DNA from 3 places in the Rhizobium sp. BT04 genome. Region 2 is predicted to be linked to each of the others. Evidence: predicted binding sites of a transcription regulator. Region 2 holds the regulator's gene; each other region holds the start of a gene.

Region 1 (5,981 bases), 1.8 Mb from region 2:
TGTAATCGTGAAACTCATAGGCGACGCTGTGTTCTTCCAGCCAGCTGCGGGCCTTCTTCATCGTGTCGCAATTCTTGATGCCATAGATGGTGACGGCCATGCCCGATCGATCTCCCTGTGATGACAGCGAGATAGCATGCACGCAAGCCGGCGCAAACGCCGTGCGGCGTGTTATCCCCCGGCTCGGCGATCACCGGTCCGGCTCAATTCTCCAGTGCGCCGGCCTTGCGCGAGACGCTGCTGGGGCTGTCGCAGGCGATCTTCATCAGGTCGCCGCGCCGCCGCACCAGCCGGTCCGATGTTCGGGTCAGGATCAACCCGTCCTGTGGGGCATGCAAGTCGATGCCGCCCGGTTGCCCCGGCCGGGTGATGATCGTCATGAGAAGATCGCCTTCCGCAATCCTCTCGCCGATATTGCGATGGAAGAGCACGGTGCCGCCTGCGGGGGCGCGAACAATCTCGACATTGTCGAGCGGCACGGCCGGGCCGGAAAATGTTACCGCCGCCGTCTCGCCGCTGACGATCCCCCGAGTCACGAGGAAACGCCAGAGCCCGTCCGCATCCTTTTTCGCCAGGACCGGATCGACATCGCGCTTGCCGCGCAGCTCGACGGTGACGGAAAGTTTGCCGGGCAGTCGGGACTGGCGTTCGCCCGGAACCTGATACTTCCATGCGAAACCGACAGCCTCCTCGAAGGCCGAGCTTTCGCCATCCGAAAGCAGCACGGCCTCCATATCGAGTGCGGCTGCAAGATCGGCGGCCTCCGGCCAGAAGGCCTCGTCGATATAGGCATATTGCAGGGATTCATCGTCGCAATGCAGGTCGAGCACGAGATCGGCGGCCAGCGCCATATGCAGCAGCTGTCGCTTCAATCTGTCGGTAGCCGGATAATCGTCGAGGTCTTCGATCAGTGTCGCCCGATCGACAAGGGAGATCAGCGGGAAATCGCGGTTGAAATTGGTGCGTGAGCCCAGGTCGAAACGACCCTGCAATTCGCCGAAATGCGATTGCGCCGCACCGATCGGATTGGCCTGCGGCACGATGGTGATATCGCCGGCGATCCCGCCTTCACTTTCTGCCTGCCGCAGCCGCTCGCAGAGGAAATGCAAGAGCACCGTTCCCGGCAGCTCACCGGCATGCAGGGCCGCCTGGATATAGGTTCTCGGCGCCTTCGGATCGCGGCCCTTAAAGCGCAGCACCGGCAGCCGCCACTCCGTTCCCGGCGTATCTCCCGGGATGATGATCTCTGAAACGTCCATGCTGTCCTGGCTCTCGTTTGTATCTCGAACAGGTTTTCCGAGTCTTATGCGTGGAAATTGCGCAAGTGCAAGCTCAGCCGAGCAGCGGCCAGCGATCGACGATCCGGTGTTCGGTTTTTCCGAGGAGGCTGTGGATCAGCAGGAATTCATGCGCCGTCCATGAAACCGGCCCGGCGAGGGTCGTCGGCGGCACGGCCTTGCGGTCGTAGAGCAGCGTCATATGCGGCGTGAAATTGCGGCTGATATTGTGTGGTAATCCTGTATTGTGCATGCCGACGCCCAATTGGACATGCAGCCGCGTAAGCGGTTTCAGCCCGCCTTCACCGCAAAGTACCAGCGGCCGTGCCTTGTCCTCCCGCCGAAAGCTCATGATCCTGTCGAAACTGATCGCGATCGGCGCGCCCTCCACCGTGGCGCCTGCCTGGCGCGCCGCAAACACCGCGTCCTCCGGCAGCTCGTCATAGTCGCCGACGCCGATAACGCTCACATGCAGCGTCGAAAGCCGCGGTTTTGCGGAAAGGGAGAAGGTCTTGCCATGGTCATCGGCGATCGCGGCCAGCTGCTGCTCAATGGTCGCGGGAGGACGGAGTGCGAAGAACAGCCGGTGTCCGCCGCTCCGCCGCCCAGGCTGGTTTGGGCCATGGCCGAAGTCGAAGGGAATCTGGTTCATGGCCTCAGCTCGTCATCACCCGCCTCATCGTTCCAAAAGAATGCCGAAGGATATCCCGAGAGAACGGAATATCAAGAACAAAAAAAGAACAATCGTGCAAGAAACGGGTTGAAACAGCGGCCGCCCCGTACGATTTTGTGGTATCGAAAACGCGGAGGCTGTGTCGTGAGTGAGACAACGCACCACTATCTCATCTTCGAAACCGCAGGCGGTTTCTGCGGCATCGCCTGGAGCGACGCCGGCATCACCCGCTTCCAGCTACCGACCAAAGCAGCGGAAGCGGCCGAACGGCTCTTGGTGCGCCGCCTGCCGGATGCCGAAGCCGGCACTCCGACGCCTGCTGTGCTGGAGACGGTCGCTGCGGTGAAGCGCTACTTCCAGGGCGAGGAGACGGATTTTTCCGGCGTCGAAGTCGATCTTGCCGGCCAGGATGCCTTCTTCCGGGATATTTATGCGGCGGCAAGGCGTATCGGCTGGGGCCGCACCACCACTTACGGCGCGCTGGCCAAGGAGCTTGGCGTCGGGCTGGAAGCCGCTCGCGACGTCGGCCAGGCGATGGCGAAGAACCCGGTCGCATTGATCATCCCCTGCCACCGGGTGCTTGCCGCAGGCGGCAAGATCGGCGGCTTTTCCGCTCCCGGCGGCTCGACTTCGAAGGCCCGCATGCTGGAACTCGAAGGCGTCAACCTCGCACCGCCGCCGCCTGCCCAGCAGTCGCTGGGTTTTTAAGCGGCGCAGGTGCTTTTTGATAGAGCCTCAACCGCTCAATGCGGGCTGGCTGTCGGCCGGATGATGATCTCGCTGACATCGACGTCATCAGGCTGGCTGACGGCGTAGAGGATCGAATTGGCGATGGCCTCGGGGCTGATCGTGATCGCCCTGAAAGCCTTCATGGCGTCCCGCGCCGTCGGATCGGTGATGGTGTCGGCCAGTTCCGATGTCGTCGTGCCGGGAGAGATGACGGTCACGCGGATACGATCGGTCTCCTGCCGCAATCCGTCCGAGATCGCCCGCACCGCGAATTTCGTCGCGCAATAGACAGCCGCCGTCGGCGAGACGCTGTGGCCGCCGATCGAAGACAGGTTGATGATCTGCCCCGATCCCTGCGCCTTCATGATCGGAAGCGCCGCTGCGATGCCGTAGAGAACGCCCTTGATATTGACGTCGACCATCCGGTCCCACTCGTCGACCTTGAGGGCCTCGAGCGGCGAGAGCGGCATGACCCCGGCATTGTTGACGATGACATCCAGCCGTCCGAATTCGGATTTGGCAAAGCCCGCGAAGGCTTCCACCTGGGAACGGTCGGTGACGTCAAGCTGTCGCAGGCGCACCGTCCCGCCCTTTGCGGCGATGTCGCCGGCGAGTTCCTCCAGGCGCTCGGTGCGGCGGGCGCCGATCACGATATGGGCGCCTGCGGCAGCCAGTACCTTTGCCGCAGCCTCTCCGATGCCGCTGCTGGCTCCGGTGATGGCAATGACTTTTCCTTTGATATCAGACATTTCAAGCTCCATTTGTACGCCGCTCGCCTGGCGATGCGGTTGAGGGTTTTTTGGTGGTCAGGTGGGAAAATCGGCGCTGAGCGTCGTCTCCGCCCAGGCATCGAAGTTTGCGCGCAGCGCATCGAGCCGTTCGCGGGCGATCTTCAGGGCGGGTGCGCCGAGCAGCAGGCGCAGCGGCGGCGCGTCCGCTTCGAAAGCCGATATGATCGCGGTGGCCGCGCGCGTGGGATCGCCCGGCTGGTTGCCGGAGATCGAGCGGGTGGTCTGGCGTCGCTTGCCGGATGTTTCGGCATAGTCTTCGATGATCGTGCTGGATTCGACCATCGACCGGCCGGCCCAGTCCGTGCGGAAGGCGCCGGGTTCGAGGATTGTCACATCGATGCCGAGCGGTTTGATCTCATGCGAAAGCGATTCCGACAAGGCTTCGACCGCGAACTTGGTGGCGTGGTAGTAGCCGGTTGCGGCAAAAGCGACGAGCCCGCCGAGCGAGGAGACGTTGAAGATATGCCCTTGCTGGCGTCGGCGCATGCCCGGCAGGACCCGCTTGGTGACGGCGATCAATCCGAAGACATTGGTCTCGAACTGAGCGCGTATCTCCGCATCGTCGCCCTCTTCGATCGCCGAGAGGTAGCCGTAGCCGGCATTGTTGACGAGGACATCGATCGCGCCGAAATGGGTTTCGGCATCATGAACGGCGCGGGCGACGGAGTTGCTGTCCGTCACATCGAGTGCAAGGGCGAGCGCGCGGTCGCCATGCTCTGCCGTGAGATCTGCCAGGCTCTCGGGTCTGCGCGCCGTCATGGCGGCGCGCCAGCCACGCGCCAGGACGGCTTCGGCGAGCGCCCGGCCGAGGCCGGACGATGCGCCGGTGATGAACCAGATGGGTGTTGGGGAAGACATGATCGTCATCCTTTCCGGCCGGCAAACGCGGCCTTCTCCTGTGGGGTATTGCCTTTCAGGCGGCGCGTCATTTGCGCCGAAGCACCATGCCGCCATGATGGAGGGTGTTACCGTCGACGAAATCGCCGTCGGCCGTAAAGCCCGTATCATCCCAATATTCGATGTGGCTTCCGGTGACTTCGTAGCGTCCCCGGTAGGCGCTTTCCCGGTTGCCGCGGGCTTCGTCGTAGCGGCCAGTGGGCAGAAGTTCGTGGCGGACGCGGCCATCATCCGTAACCCACATGCCGACATAGGGATGTTGCTGCATTGTGTTCTCGCTTGTTTGTTGCTGCTGAGTTTCTCGGTCGTTCACGGTATCGGCGGCGGACGAATCGGTCGCCGCGCCAGCCAGGGTGACCGCCGTGAAAAACTGCAGGAGGGGGCTTTTGAAAATCCTTCGCATTGCCTTGCCTTTCGAAGCCTTCATGACCTCGACTGAAAGATAAGACGGAGAAGCCGAGCGATTAAGTTGCCAATCCAGGATGACGTGGTTAGAAATGCTAACCAATGGTCGACGATCTCGAAGGCATTTCAGTTTTTCTTGCTGTGGCGGAGGCGCGCAACTTCCGGCTCGCCGGCGAGCGGCTTGGCGTCACCCGCTCCGCCGTCAGCCAGGCCCTGCAACGCCTGGAAGATCGGGTCGGCGTCGCCCTGGTCCGGCGCACGACGCGCAGCGTCAGCCTGACCGAAGCCGGCGAAGTGTTCTTCGAGGCGGTTCGTCCATCGGTCCGCCAGGTCAAGGATGCGATGCAGACGGTGCGGGAAATGCAGGCGCGCCCAAGCGGCTGGCTCAGGATCACGGTTTCCTCGATCGCCGAGAACTTCCTCTCCGGCACCTTGCTGGCCGGCTTCATGGAAGCCTGCCCTGACATCAAACTCGATATCACCATCACCGATGACGAATTCGATATCGTCGAGGCCGGGTTCGACGCGGGTGTCCGGCTGGGCGAAGTGATCGAACAGGACATGATTGCGATTTCAGTCTCCGAAGAGCAGCGACAATGCGCGGCCGCATCCCCCGCCTATCTCGAGCGCCGCGGCCATCCCCACCATCCGCGCGAACTGCAGGACCACTCCTGCATCGGATGGCGGCCACGCCCGGATACGGCGCCCTATCGCTGGGAGTTCACTGAGAACGATCGCGACTTCGACGTCTCCGTCGATCTCGCCGTCACGACCAACGACATGGGCATGATGATCCGCATGGCCTGTGCCGGAGCAGGCATCACCTTCGGCATGGTGGAAACCTTCCAGCCCTATATCGAACGCGGCGAACTCATGCCGCTGCTGGAGGACTTTTGCCCGCCCTTCCCGGGCTTCTATCTCTACTATCCCAGGCGCCAGAGGCAGCCGCTGAAGCTGCGCGTATTGGTCGATTATGTCGGCAGGTCCCGTAGAAGGTAGACATGGTCTCGGGATCCCCGGCTCAATGTTGCCGCTGCCACATGGTTTTGGTATTCCCGAGCCTCGCGGATCAGCGGTCGTCTTCATGCCAGCTCTGCCGGTCGCCGCTCTATCCCATTGCCGGAGAACATATGCTCGACGACGCCTTTCCCGTTCCGACCAGGGCCTTGGTCCGCCAAGGTGGGCGCGCCTGTTTTTATCGTCTCGTCA
Region 2 (5,981 bases):
TCGGCAACGAACGCATATCGGAAACCAGAGTGTTGTAACCGAAGGAGGCGCCGCGCTCGCACAGCAGCACGTTCGGATTGCCGCTGGCGTTGAGCTTCTTCAGGACGTTCTTCATATCCCAGGGAGCGAGGAACTGGCCCTTCTTGACGTTGACGACGCGGCCGGTCTTGGCGGCGGCGATGAGAAGATCGGTCTGGCGGCAGAGAAAGGCTGGAATCTGCAGCACATCGATCACCTCTGCCACTTCGGCGCATTGCTCGGCGGTATGGACATCGGTCAGGACGGGAAAGCCGAATTCCTTCTTCAGGTCGGCAAAGACCTCCATACCCTTTTCAATCCCGATGCCGCGTTCGGCCGAAAGCGAAGTGCGGTTCGCCTTGTCGAACGAGCTCTTATAGACGAGGCCGATGCCGAGCTTTTCGCAAAGCTCCTTCAGCGTGCCGGCGACCATGAAGGCGTGGTCGCGGCTCTCCATCTGGCAGGGGCCGGCAATCAGCGACAGGCGGCCGGCATTTGAAAAGGTGACCTGGCCCTGGCCTTCGCCGATCTTGACTTCGGAATTCGTATCGGTGCTCATCGTGTTTCCTCGAAGGCGAAGAGCGTGCCCTGCCCGGGCGCGGGCTTCACCAGAATGCGATTGTTCTTGCGCGTATACGTCACTCCGTTAGCAGCCAAATGCGCTTCTGTCACGGCAAGATCGGCGACAGCAAAGAGGATTGCCCGGCCGCGCAGGCCGCGGTCGGCGGATGAGACGGCGATCTCGAAATAGGCCTCCAGCCCTTCCGGCGTCATCAGGCTGATTCTCGCATTCGACGCGGCGATATTGACGCCGAAACCGGTTTTCTCGATTGCCGGCTGCGCCGCGACGAGGCTGACGAAGGCGCCGAATGCGGCGGCATCAGGCGCGCAAAGCGCAACCTCGGTTATGCCGATGACGCCATTGGCATGTTTCTCCAGCGCACCACGGTCAGCCGGGAGCGGGTTGATGCGCTGACAGGTGAAGAGGAAGAAATCAGGCGCCCGCAGATCGCTGGCGAAAGCCAATTTGAAGCTGCCGACGCTCTCGGAACCATCCGGCATCATCATCGGCCGGCTGAACTCCAGCATCTCGCCGGCGCTCGATCCCTTGCTGGCGAAATTCTTATGATCACGGGCAGAATCTTCGGTGGCGAAGACGATTGCCGAAAGCCCCTCCTCGCCGCAGCGGAAACGGAAAGCCTGGTTGCGGGCGGTGAAGACATTGCCTTGCCGCGCCGACGTCTCGCTCTCGGCGATGCTCGCAACCCCGAGCGGCTCCAGATAGGTCTTGTCGGCAAAAAAGACGCAGGCATTTTCCGTTCCGAAGGGATGGCGCGCCTCGGCGGCAACGGTAAAGCCGAGCTTGCCGAGCCTTTCGCGCGCCAGATCGATATTGACGACGGGCAGCACGACGTGATCCAGCGGATGCGGTTTGGCGGAATGCGCGTTCATGATATCCCCTCTCGTGGCAAAGCAGAGATGTGTGAGAGTGCCACCCAAGGCAAGACTTGTCCGCCAATCCGGCGAACGAAAATAAAAATCTCAACGAGTTGGCGGCAAGTTTTACGGAAATTTAGCCACTTGCGGAACACATATGGAACATATAGTGTCTGTTCTGGATTTGTTTCAATCAGGGGTCTGACGTCGATGCTCACGCGCAAACAACAGGAGCTTCTCCTTTTCATTCATGAGCGCATGAAGGAGTCCGGCGTTCCGCCGTCTTTCGACGAAATGAAGGATGCCCTCGATCTTGCCTCGAAGTCCGGCATTCATCGCCTGATTACAGCGCTCGAAGAACGCGGCTTCATTCGCCGCCTACCGAACCGGGCCCGGGCACTCGAGGTCATCAAGCTTCCGGAGGCCTACAGCCCCAGCATCCAGCCACGGCGGGGCTTTTCGCCGAGCGTCATCGAAGGCAGCCTCGGCAAGCCCCAGCCGGTCGCCGCTCCCGCTCCTGCCAAACCTGTCGCCGATAACGGCAACTCGGTCTCCGTGCCTGTTATGGGCCGGATCGCCGCCGGCGTGCCGATCTCGGCGATCCAGAACAATACCCACGACATCGTCGTTCCCGCCGACATGCTCGGCTCCGGTGAACATTATGCGCTCGAGGTCAAGGGCGATTCGATGATCGATGCCGGCATCTTCGACGGCGACACCGTGATCATCCGCAACGGCAGCACCGCAAGTCCCGGCGACATCGTCGTTGCCCTCGTCGATGACGAGGAAGCGACGCTGAAGCGCTTCCGCCGCAAAGGCGCCTCGATCGCGCTGGAGGCCGCCAACCCGGCATACGAGACCCGGATCTTCGGGCCGGACCGCGTCAAGGTACAGGGCAAGCTCGTCGGCCTCATTCGCCGCTATCACTGACACCAGACAGGCCGGATTCGGCAAAACTGTTGCTGCGCCAGTCATAGGCGCGATGGCGCATCCATGGCCGCGACAGGGTCTCGAATGCGCTCACGACCTCCAGGCCGGCATCGGTGAAGCGCAACTCCACGGAGCCTGTCCTGCGCAGCGTCTCGCCGGTAAAGAGCGTCCCACCAGAGCGGCAGCTGTTGAAACGCAGGCGGACCGATGTCACGACGATATCGGCCGCATCGCAGGCCGGACCGAGATAGGCGGCATTGTCGATGACGGTGACGATATGGCCATTGCCGAGCCTTGATGTGCACCAGGCCTTCTTGACGCAGGAAAAACGGTTTGCGTCGCCGCCCGCGGCCGCCGCCTGCATCGCCGTCCTCGCTTCGTTCTGCTGATCGCGGGAGAGCCTGACGCGGCGGTCTTCTCCTTCCGGCGGGATAGCGGGACCATCCAGCATCTTCGGCGCTGCATGCGTCGGCAGGACCAGCGCTCGCTGCCACTGGTCGAAGATGAAATCCGGCGGGTTTTCACGGTTGGAAGCGATCGCCGCGACCGCGACGACCGCAACCAGACTACCATCCTCCGAAATCACCAGGTCCGGCGGCCGGGGAACCGGCAGAAGCAGCAGGATAAGAGTCGCGACTGATATGATCGATGTGCCGACATGGCGCAGCCGGGTGCGCAGCAGCGTCAGCAGCAGAAAGCCTGCCACGGCAACAGCGAAATACCAGGCGGGCAAGCGGCCGATGCCGATATCACCGCCCCAGCCGGACACCGTCTTGGCGACCGCAATCACCAGATCGAGGCCGAATCCGACCACCTCCCAGAGGGGAGCGTCCAGACCGAAAGGCATGAGCAACATCGCCAGCAGCCCGGCCGGCATGACGATGAAGGAAATGATCGGCATCGTCGCGAGGTTTGCCGGCAGGCCGTAAGCGGTCAGGCGATGAAAATGCTCGATCGAAAACAGCGCGGTGGAAAAACCGCCGATCAGCGAGGTCAGAAAGACGCCGCCGAAGAAACCGGCGACGGCGACCACCGGCCTGACGATCGGCAGTTTCAGCAAGGCGTTTTCCCGGACACGCCGATCCTTCCACAGCTGATAACCCGATACCAAAGCCAATGTCGCGGCAAAGGACATTTGAAAGCTCGGGCCCAAGACTTCGGAGGGTGAAATGGCGATGATGACCAACGCGGAGAGAACGACATTGCGCAGGCTGATCGATGGCCGATCGAAGAACACGGCAACCAGCATGATGGCCATCATGATAAAGGCGCGTTCGGCCGAGACCCCGAAACCGGAGATCAGGAAATAGGCGGTGACGGCGATGAGCGCGCCGGCGGCGGCGATCTTCTTGGTCGGATAGGCCTGGGCGACGCCGGGAAAGAGGCTGAGCAGCATCCGGAAACCGACGAAGAAGATGCCGGCCGACAACGCCATATTGAGGCCCGAGATCGCAACGATATGGGCAAGGCCGGACTGGCGCAGCGCCTCCGTCGTCGCATTCGAGATGGCGCGCCGCTCATCCGTCACCAGAGCAGCGGCAAAAGCGCCCGTGTCGCCGGGCAGGATCGATCGTATGCGGTCGCCGATGCCGCTGCGCAGCCGGTAGAGCCATTCGAGCAGAGCGTCCGACGTCGACCTGGCAGCCTGCGGGCCTGCCTGCACGTCGACTTTCTCAGGCGCGCCATAGAAGAAACCATTGGCGCCGATGCCATCGAAATAAGCACCGAATGAGAAGTCGTTGAGCGCAGGAAGTGCGGGGCCTGCCGGTGGCGTCAGCCGTGCCCTGCCGGTGATAATGTCGCCGATCTCGAAAGGCGCGTCGGCGCCACGGACGATTGCGGTTATGCGTCCCGGCGGCCGCTTCAACTCCGGCGCCTCCGTGCCCGCGACGGCAAGAATGTAGCGCCAGCGCCCGCGGCCGTCGCCTTCCCGCCGTTCGACACGGCCCGTCACCGTCGTCGTCACGGATGAATCGAGGATGACGGTCGAAGCCCGCCAGCTCTCGAACTCAGCCGAGAGCATGCCGCAGGCGAAAAGTGCAAGCGCAGCGAACGTCGCCCGCAATGCCGGCCGGCTGCGGCCGGTCAGGAAAACCGCGGCCGCCGGCACCAGCAGGCAAAGCAGCGATGCAACGAGGGGAAAATCCGATGCGGCGAGAAACCAGACGGCCGAGCCGGCGCCGAGGAAGACCGGCGAGAACAGCAGCAGACGGCCATGATCGGCTTCCTCGGCCAGCATGCAGGCCCCGGCACGCAGCGATTGCATGGCTGCGGCCGGCAGCCGGTGGCGCAACGGCACTGCCGACTGTGTCCTTGCCGGTCGCGTCACCACGACAGACGCAGCAAAATCCGGCTGATCGGCGACGCCGGTGCCCGCTTCCGGCCGCAATTCGACTGTCGTCAATTCCTGCATATGCCGCCCAAGGTCACCCGCACTGGCGGCCAGAATGCAACCTTCAATCAAAACGAGCAAGAATAATCGATTGAAATATGAGGGGAAATCGCGAGCGCCAAAAGACCAGTCGAATCATTGGCTTCCGCTATGCGTGCGGCTCATCGCTGCAGTGCCTAAAAGGTGATGCCGCAATGCACAAAATGCCATCGGGGTAACTTGGCATTAGCTTCGCGATCATATAGCTATCGGTGAGGACGCTTAACCCCTATGGCGCTTTTGTGGCGCCACCGCCAGTTCGGAGGATCAGCATGACGGATCAAAGCGCAACAATAAAAATCGGTGACAAATCAGTCGACCTCGCTGTCAAAAGCGGCACGATCGGCCCGAGCGTCATCGATATCGGTGCTCTCTACAAGAACACCGCTTCCTTCACCTACGATCCGGGTTTTACCTCGACCGCATCCTGTGAATCCAAAATCACCTATATCGACGGCGACGAGGGTGTGCTGCTGCATCGCGGCTATCCGATCGAGCAGTTGGCCGAGCATGGCGACTTCCTCGAGGTCTGCTACCTGCTTCTCTACGGCGAACTGCCGACCACCGCGCAGAAGAAGGATTTCGATTATCGCGTCACGCACCACACCATGGTGCACGAGCAGATGAGCCGCTTCTTTACCGGCTTCCGCCGTGATGCGCATCCGATGGCCGTCATGTGCGGCTGTGTCGGCGCGCTGTCGGCCTTCTATCACGACTCCACCGACATCACCGATCCGCACCAGCGCATGGTCGCCAGCCTGCGCATGATCGCCAAGATGCCGACGCTCGCCGCCATGGCCTACAAGTACCATATCGGCCAGCCCTTCGTTTACCCGAAGAACGATCTCGACTACGCCTCGAACTTCCTGCGCATGTGCTTTGCCGTGCCCTGCGAGGAATATGTGGTCAATCCGGTGCTTGCCCGCGCCATGGATCGTATCTTCATCCTGCATGCCGACCACGAGCAGAACGCCTCGACCTCGACCGTCCGGCTCGCCGGCTCGTCGGGCGCCAACCCGTTCGCCTGCATCGCCGCCGGCATCGCCTGCCTCTGGGGCCCCGCCCATGGCGGCGCCAACGAAGCGGCGCTCAACATGCTTTCGGAAATCGGCTCGGTCGACCACATTCCGGAATATATCGCCCGCGCCAAGGACAAGAACGATCC
Region 3 (5,981 bases), 950 kb from region 2:
GTCTCGGAAGCATGCGGATGCTCGGGTGAAGGTTTAGGAGGCGAGGCCTGCATGCCGGCCGCCTGATATCACACGCGCTCGACGAACCCGTCCAAGACGCGCTTCTGCCCCGCACGGTCGAACTCGATCGTCAGCTTGTTACCTTCGATGCCGGTGATGTTGCCGTTGCCGAATTTCAGGTGGAACACGCGGTCGCCGAGGGTGAACCTCGACGGTTCCGACGAGGTCGATTTCGCCACCAGCTCGCCTTCGATCGTGCGCCCTTTCGGGCCGCTTTCGCCGTAGCCGATGCGTTCGACCGCATGGCCGGAGCGGCTGCCCCAATTGTCGCGGGTGGCGTCGGTCTTGTTGGCCTGGGCGCGTTTCCAGCCGGGCGTGGAATAGGAATTGGCGAAGGGTTCGGCCTTGTCGAAGCGCGACTGGCCGTAGCCGCCGCGGCCGTAACCGCCGTAGCTCTGCTCCATCTCGGCGACCTCGACATGAGTTTCCGGCAGTTCGTCGAGGAAACGCGAGGGCAGGGTCGATTGCCAGAGGCCGTGGATGCGGCGGTTGGAGACGAACCAGATGTGGCAGCGATGCTTGGCGCGGGTGATGCCGACATAGGCGAGGCGGCGTTCTTCCTCCAGGCCGGCGCGGCCGCTCTCATCCAGCGAGCGCTGGTGCGGGAAGAGGCCTTCTTCCCAGCCGGGTAGGAAGACGGTGTCGAATTCCAGGCCCTTGGCCGAGTGCAGCGTCATGATCGAAACGGCGTCGAGGTTCTCGTTAGTCTCGGCATCCATGACGAGGGAGACGTGTTCGAGGAAGCCGCGCATCGACTCGAAGCTTTCCATCGAGCGGATGAGTTCCTTCAAGTTTTCGAGGCGGCCGGGGGCTTCGGCGCTCTTGTCGTTCTTCCACATGTCGGTATAGCCGGACTCTTCGAGGATCTGCTCGGCAAGTTCGGTATGGGGTGTGTTTTCAAGCAGTTCCTGCCATCGGCGGAAAGATTGTATCACATCGAAGAGGGCTTTGCGCGCCTTCGGCTTCAGCTCGTCGGTTTCGATGATGTCGGCGGCGGCGGCAAGCATAGGGATATCGCGGGCGCGCGCATAGTCGTGCAGCGCGCGCACCGTCGTATCGCCGAGGCCGCGCTTCGGCGTGTTGATGATGCGTTCGAAGGCGAGATCGTCGGAGGCTTGAGCGACCAGCCGGAAATAGGCCATAGCATCGCGGATTTCCAAGCGCTCGTAGAAGCGCGGGCCGCCGATGACGCGGTAATTGAGCCCGAGGGTGACGAAGCGGTCTTCGAACTCGCGCATCTGGAAGGAGGCGCGCACGAGGATCGCCATGTCGTTCAAGAGATGCTTGTTCCGCTGGAGTTGCTCGATCTCCTCGCCGATGGCGCGCGCTTCCTCCTCCGAATCCCAGGAGGCGTGGACCTGCACCTTGACGTCGTCGGGATCGGAGCGATCGGTGAACAGCGTCTTGCCAAGCCGGCCTTCATTATGGGCGATCAGATGGGCGGCAGCGCCGAGGATATGTTCGGTCGAGCGGTAGTTGCGCTCGAGCTTGATAACCTTGGCGCCGGGGAAGTCCTTCTCGAAGCGCAGGATATTGTCGACCTCGGCGCCGCGCCAGCCATAGATCGACTGGTCGTCGTCACCGACACAGCAGACGTTCTGCGGCTCGCCCTTGGCGCGCTGGGCCAGCAGCCTCAGCCACATATATTGGGCGGTGTTGGTGTCCTGGTACTCGTCGACGAGGATATAGCGGAAGCGGCCGTGATATTCCTTCAGGAGATCCGGATTCTTGCGGAAGATCGCGATCGGATGCATCAGCAGGTCGCCGAAGTCGCAGGCGTTCAGTGTCGTCAGGCGCGCCTGATAGGCAAAATAGAGATCGCGGCCGCGGCCATTGGCAAAGGCGCGGGCGTCGCCCTCGGGAATATCGGCGGGGCCGAGCCCCTTGTTTTTCCAGGTGTCGATCATGCCGGCGAACTGCTTGGCTGGCCAGCGCTTGTCGTCGAGGCCTTCGGCCTGGATCAGCTGCTTGATCAGGCGGACGACGTCGTCGGTATCGAGAATGGTGAAATCGGAACGCAGCCCGACGAGTTCGCCGTGGCGGCGCAGCAGCTTGACGCCGATCGAGTGGAAAGTGCCGAGCCAGGGCATGCCTTCGACGGCGCCGCCGACGAGCAGCGCGATGCGCTCCTTCATCTCGCGGGCCGCCTTGTTGGTGAAGGTGACGGCGAGAATCTGCGAGGGAAAGGCGCGGCCTGTATTGAGGATATGGGCGATGCGGGTGGTCAGCACCCGCGTCTTGCCCGTGCCGGCGCCGGCAAGCACGAGCACCGGGCCTTCCAGCGTTTCGACGGCTTCGGTCTGTTCCGGGTTCAGCCCGGCGAGATAATCCGGCCGCTTGCCGCCGTCACGGGCCGCCATGGCGCGCGCAGCAATGCCGCCACCGGCGGGCGCTCTTCCGGCGGGGGGGGCAGGAGGCTGCGGCTTGCGCGCCATCTCGCCCGGCTCTTCGTCGAAAAAGGGAATATCGTCGAAACTATTGCTCATGGCGCGTAATGTAGTGATTCGGGAAGGAAAGACCAGAAAAGATGTTCTGCTTTCATTCCCGAACTGCCGCAATCCCAAGGGGTTTCCCCAGGCTCGGAAGTCGCGGCTGTGACGTCCATAGAGCGGAGGCGGCTGAAAAAACCTGATGCAGCCTGTCGGAGCCGATCCACGTCGGCCGTCCTTGGATCATGGGACAACGTCCGGATCAACCATCAACAAGGAGGCTGTTCATGCCGAAGGTCGTTTCAAATCTGTGGTTTGCGGAGGAAGCCCGCGAAGCCGTCGCATTCTACGTGTCGATCATTCCGAATTCCAAGATCGACCGCACCACTATATTGCCGGCGGAAACGCCGAGCGGGCCTCCCGGCAGCGTCGAGCTGATCGAGTTCACGCTTGGCGACCAGGCCTTCCTGGCGATGAAGGCCGGCCCGCTCGACAGCTTCAACCATTCCTTCTCGATCGCGATTCTTGTGGAAAACCAGGCCGAGATCGATCGGATATGGGGGGCATTCCTCGCCAATGGCGGCGCGCCGGAGGCCTGCGGCTGGCTTAGGGATCGCTGGGGTCTTTCCTGGCAGATCGTTCCGCGTATTCTTTCCGAAATGATCGCCGACAGCGACCGTGAACGGGCGAAGCGCGTGACCGAGGTGATGCTCGGCATGGTCAAGATCGATGTCGCTGCGCTGGAAAAGGCGTTCAATGGCTGAATCGGGTCGGCGGGCGCACGAATTGGCGGCGGCCGGGATGTGCCCGATTCCATCTGTCAGGGGCGGATCGGCACATGCTGTCCAGCATCGACTTTGCGCAGATTTGGTTGCCAATCGTCGATTTTTCGAGAGTTCGAATCACGGGCGACATTGCACACCCTTTTCATCTTTCTGTCACGTCGCGAAATGTGCTGATACCGCAATGGTGCTTTTTTCAACTATCATGAGAAACAGTTTCGTAGAGTAAAAATAACCGGTGCATGCACGTTTTTGTGCGTTGCAAGAAACGGCCGGTGAGCGTCGAATATACCTGCGAAATTATTGATTCTTAGGAACGTCGTAGCCATCTCGATGGTTATAGACTTTGAGCCTGCGGCATAACCTTACTGGAGGGCCCATGCTGAACGGATCCGTATTTGATGCGTTTACGCGCAGTTACGAAGCGCGCCGCGAAACCGATATGTCGGTGCAGGAGTATCTCGATCTCTGCAAAAAAGACCCGATCGCCTATGCCAATGCGACGGAGCGCCTGCTCGCCGCGATAGGCGAGCCGCAGATGGTCGACACCGCGAGGGATGCGCGCCTCGGCCGCATCTTCATGAACAGGACCATTCGGATCTATCCGGCCTTTGCCGGCTTCCACGGCATGGAAGAGACGATTGAACGCATCGTTTCCTTCTTCCGTCATGCCGCGCAGGGGCTGGAGGAGCGCAAGCAGATCCTCTACCTGCTCGGCCCGGTCGGTGGCGGCAAGTCGTCGCTGGCGGAGCGGTTGAAGCTCTTGATGGAAGTTCATCCGATCTATGTGCTGAAGGCGGGCGACGAGATCAGCCCCGTTTTCGAAAGTCCGCTCAACCTCTTCGATCCTGAGACGATGGGGTCGCTGCTCCAGGAGCAATACGGCATCCCGCTGCGGCGCCTGAACGGGCTGATGAGCCCCTGGTGCCTGAAGCGGCTCGACGACTTTGGCGGCGATATTTCCCGCTTCCGTGTCGTCAGAGTTCAGCCTTCGCGGTTGCGCCAGATCGCCATCGCCAAGACCGAGCCCGGAGACGAGAACAATCAGGATATCTCGTCGCTGGTCGGCAAGGTCGACATCCGCAAGCTGGAAACCTATTCCCAGAACGATCCCGATGCCTACAGCTATTCCGGTGGGCTCAACCGCGCCAACCAGGGCATCCTCGAATTCGTCGAGATGTTCAAGGCGCCGATCAAGATGCTGCATCCGCTGCTGACCGCGACGCAGGAGGGGAACTATATCGGCTCCGAGAATATCGGCGCCATACCCTTCTCGGGCATCGTGCTGGCGCATTCGAACGAAGCGGAATGGCAGACCTTCAAGGCCAACAAGAACAACGAGGCCTTCATCGACCGTATCTGCGTGATCAAGGTGCCCTATTGCCTGCGCGTGACGGAAGAGCAGAAGATCTACGAGAAGCTGATCGAGGGATCGGAACTCGCCAATGCGCCATGCGCCCCGGCGACGCTCGAAATGCTTGCCCGCTTCTCCGTGCTTTCACGCCTGCGCAAGCACGAGAATTCGACGTTCTTCTCGAAGATGCGCACCTATGACGGCGAGAGCCTGAAAGAAACCGATCCGCGCGCCCGCAGCGTTCAGGAATACCGGGATGCTGCCGGTATCGACGAGGGCATGGACGGCATATCGACCCGCTTCGCCTTCAAGGTGCTCGCTTCCACCTTCAACCACGACACCACGGATATCGGCGCCGATCCGGTTCACCTGATGTATGTGCTGGAGCAGTCGATCCGCCGCGAGCAGTTTTCCGACGACGTCGAGAAGCGCTATCTGGAATTCATCAAGGCCGATCTTGCGCCGCGTTACGCAGAGTTCATTGGCAATGAGATCCAGAAGGCCTATCTTGAATCCTATGCGGACTACGGACAGAATCTGTTCGACCGCTACGTCGATTATGCCGATGCCTGGATCGAAGATGTGGACTTCAAGGATCCCGATACCGGTCAGCTTCTCGACCGCGAGCTCCTCAATCAGGAACTGACGAAAATCGAAAAGCCGGCGGGAATCGCCAATCCGAAGGATTTCCGCAACGAAATCGTCAAGTTCTGCTTGAGATCGCGGGCAGCCAACGGCGGAAAGAATCCGTCATGGACCAGCTACGAGAAAATCCGGGAAGTCATCGAAAAGCGGATGTTTTCGCAGGTCGAGGATCTTTTGCCGGTCATTTCCTTCGGGTCGAAAAAGGATTCCGAAACGGAAAAGAAGCACAGCGAATTCGTCTCGCGCATGGCCGCGCGGGGTTACACCGAGAGGCAGGTTCGACGCCTTGTGGAATGGTACATGCGCGTCAAACAGGCAAGTTAATGCGGAGCCATTATGCACATTGTCGACCGGCGGCTAAATCCGCGCGGTAAAAGTCTGGAAAATCGGCAGCGGTTCCTTCGACGCATGAAGGGCGCCGTGCAGCAGGCGGTGAAACGCTCGCTGCAAAACCGCAACATCCGCGACGTGCTCGACGGCGGGGAGATCAGCCTGCCGATCGATGGAATGGCCGAACCGAACTTGCGACGGGGCGGCGGCGGCATCCGCGATCACATCCTGCCTGGAAACAGGGCCTTCGTCGAAGGCGACATCCTTCCTCGCCCGCCGGGGAGCCGGGGCGGGAAACCCAAGGATGCGGGCGAAGGCGACGGTGAGGACGGCTTCCGTTTCGTGCTGACGCGCGAAGAATTCCTAGACGTGTTCCTCGAC

What was found. Region 2 encodes LexA, which represses DNA repair genes until DNA is damaged. Its sites were predicted from a motif close to TGTTCNNNNTGTGTTCNG; they were not measured.
Region 1: a site for LexA is predicted at 2,003-2,020, ahead of QMO82_RS24455 (2'-5' RNA ligase family protein). Genes of this name have one in related genera too.
Region 3: a site for LexA is predicted at 2,589-2,606, ahead of QMO82_RS15670 (ATP-dependent helicase). Genes of this name have one in related genera too.

What each region holds. Positions count from the first base shown of each region.
Region 1 covers NZ_CP125652.1:3,329,248-3,335,228, forward strand. Annotated here, with positions in the region: gene QMO82_RS24445 (ArsC family reductase) at 1-100, opposite strand, end outside; gene QMO82_RS24450 (succinylglutamate desuccinylase/aspartoacylase family protein) at 204-1,259, opposite strand; gene QMO82_RS24455 (2'-5' RNA ligase family protein) at 1,333-1,929, opposite strand; gene QMO82_RS24460 (methylated-DNA--[protein]-cysteine S-methyltransferase) at 2,095-2,658, shown strand; gene QMO82_RS24465 (SDR family oxidoreductase) at 2,694-3,428, opposite strand; gene QMO82_RS24470 (oxidoreductase) at 3,486-4,337, opposite strand; gene QMO82_RS24475 (Atu4866 domain-containing protein) at 4,396-4,770, opposite strand; gene QMO82_RS24480 (LysR family transcriptional regulator) at 4,875-5,771, shown strand; gene QMO82_RS24485 (helix-turn-helix domain-containing protein) at 5,903-5,981, shown strand, end outside.
Region 2 covers NZ_CP125652.1:486,971-492,951, reverse strand. Annotated here, with positions in the region: gene kdsA (3-deoxy-8-phosphooctulonate synthase) at 1-577, opposite strand, end outside; gene QMO82_RS10955 (VOC family protein) at 574-1,470, opposite strand; gene lexA (transcriptional repressor LexA) at 1,666-2,385, shown strand; gene QMO82_RS10945 (ComEC/Rec2 family competence protein) at 2,366-4,798, opposite strand; gene gltA (citrate synthase) at 5,089-5,981, shown strand, end outside.
Region 3 covers NZ_CP125652.1:1,441,242-1,447,222, reverse strand. Annotated here, with positions in the region: gene QMO82_RS15675 (hypothetical protein) at 1-29, shown strand, start outside; gene QMO82_RS15670 (ATP-dependent helicase) at 69-2,546, opposite strand; gene QMO82_RS15665 (VOC family protein) at 2,777-3,253, shown strand; gene QMO82_RS15660 (PrkA family serine protein kinase) at 3,651-5,594, shown strand; gene QMO82_RS15655 (YeaH/YhbH family protein) at 5,607-5,981, shown strand, end outside.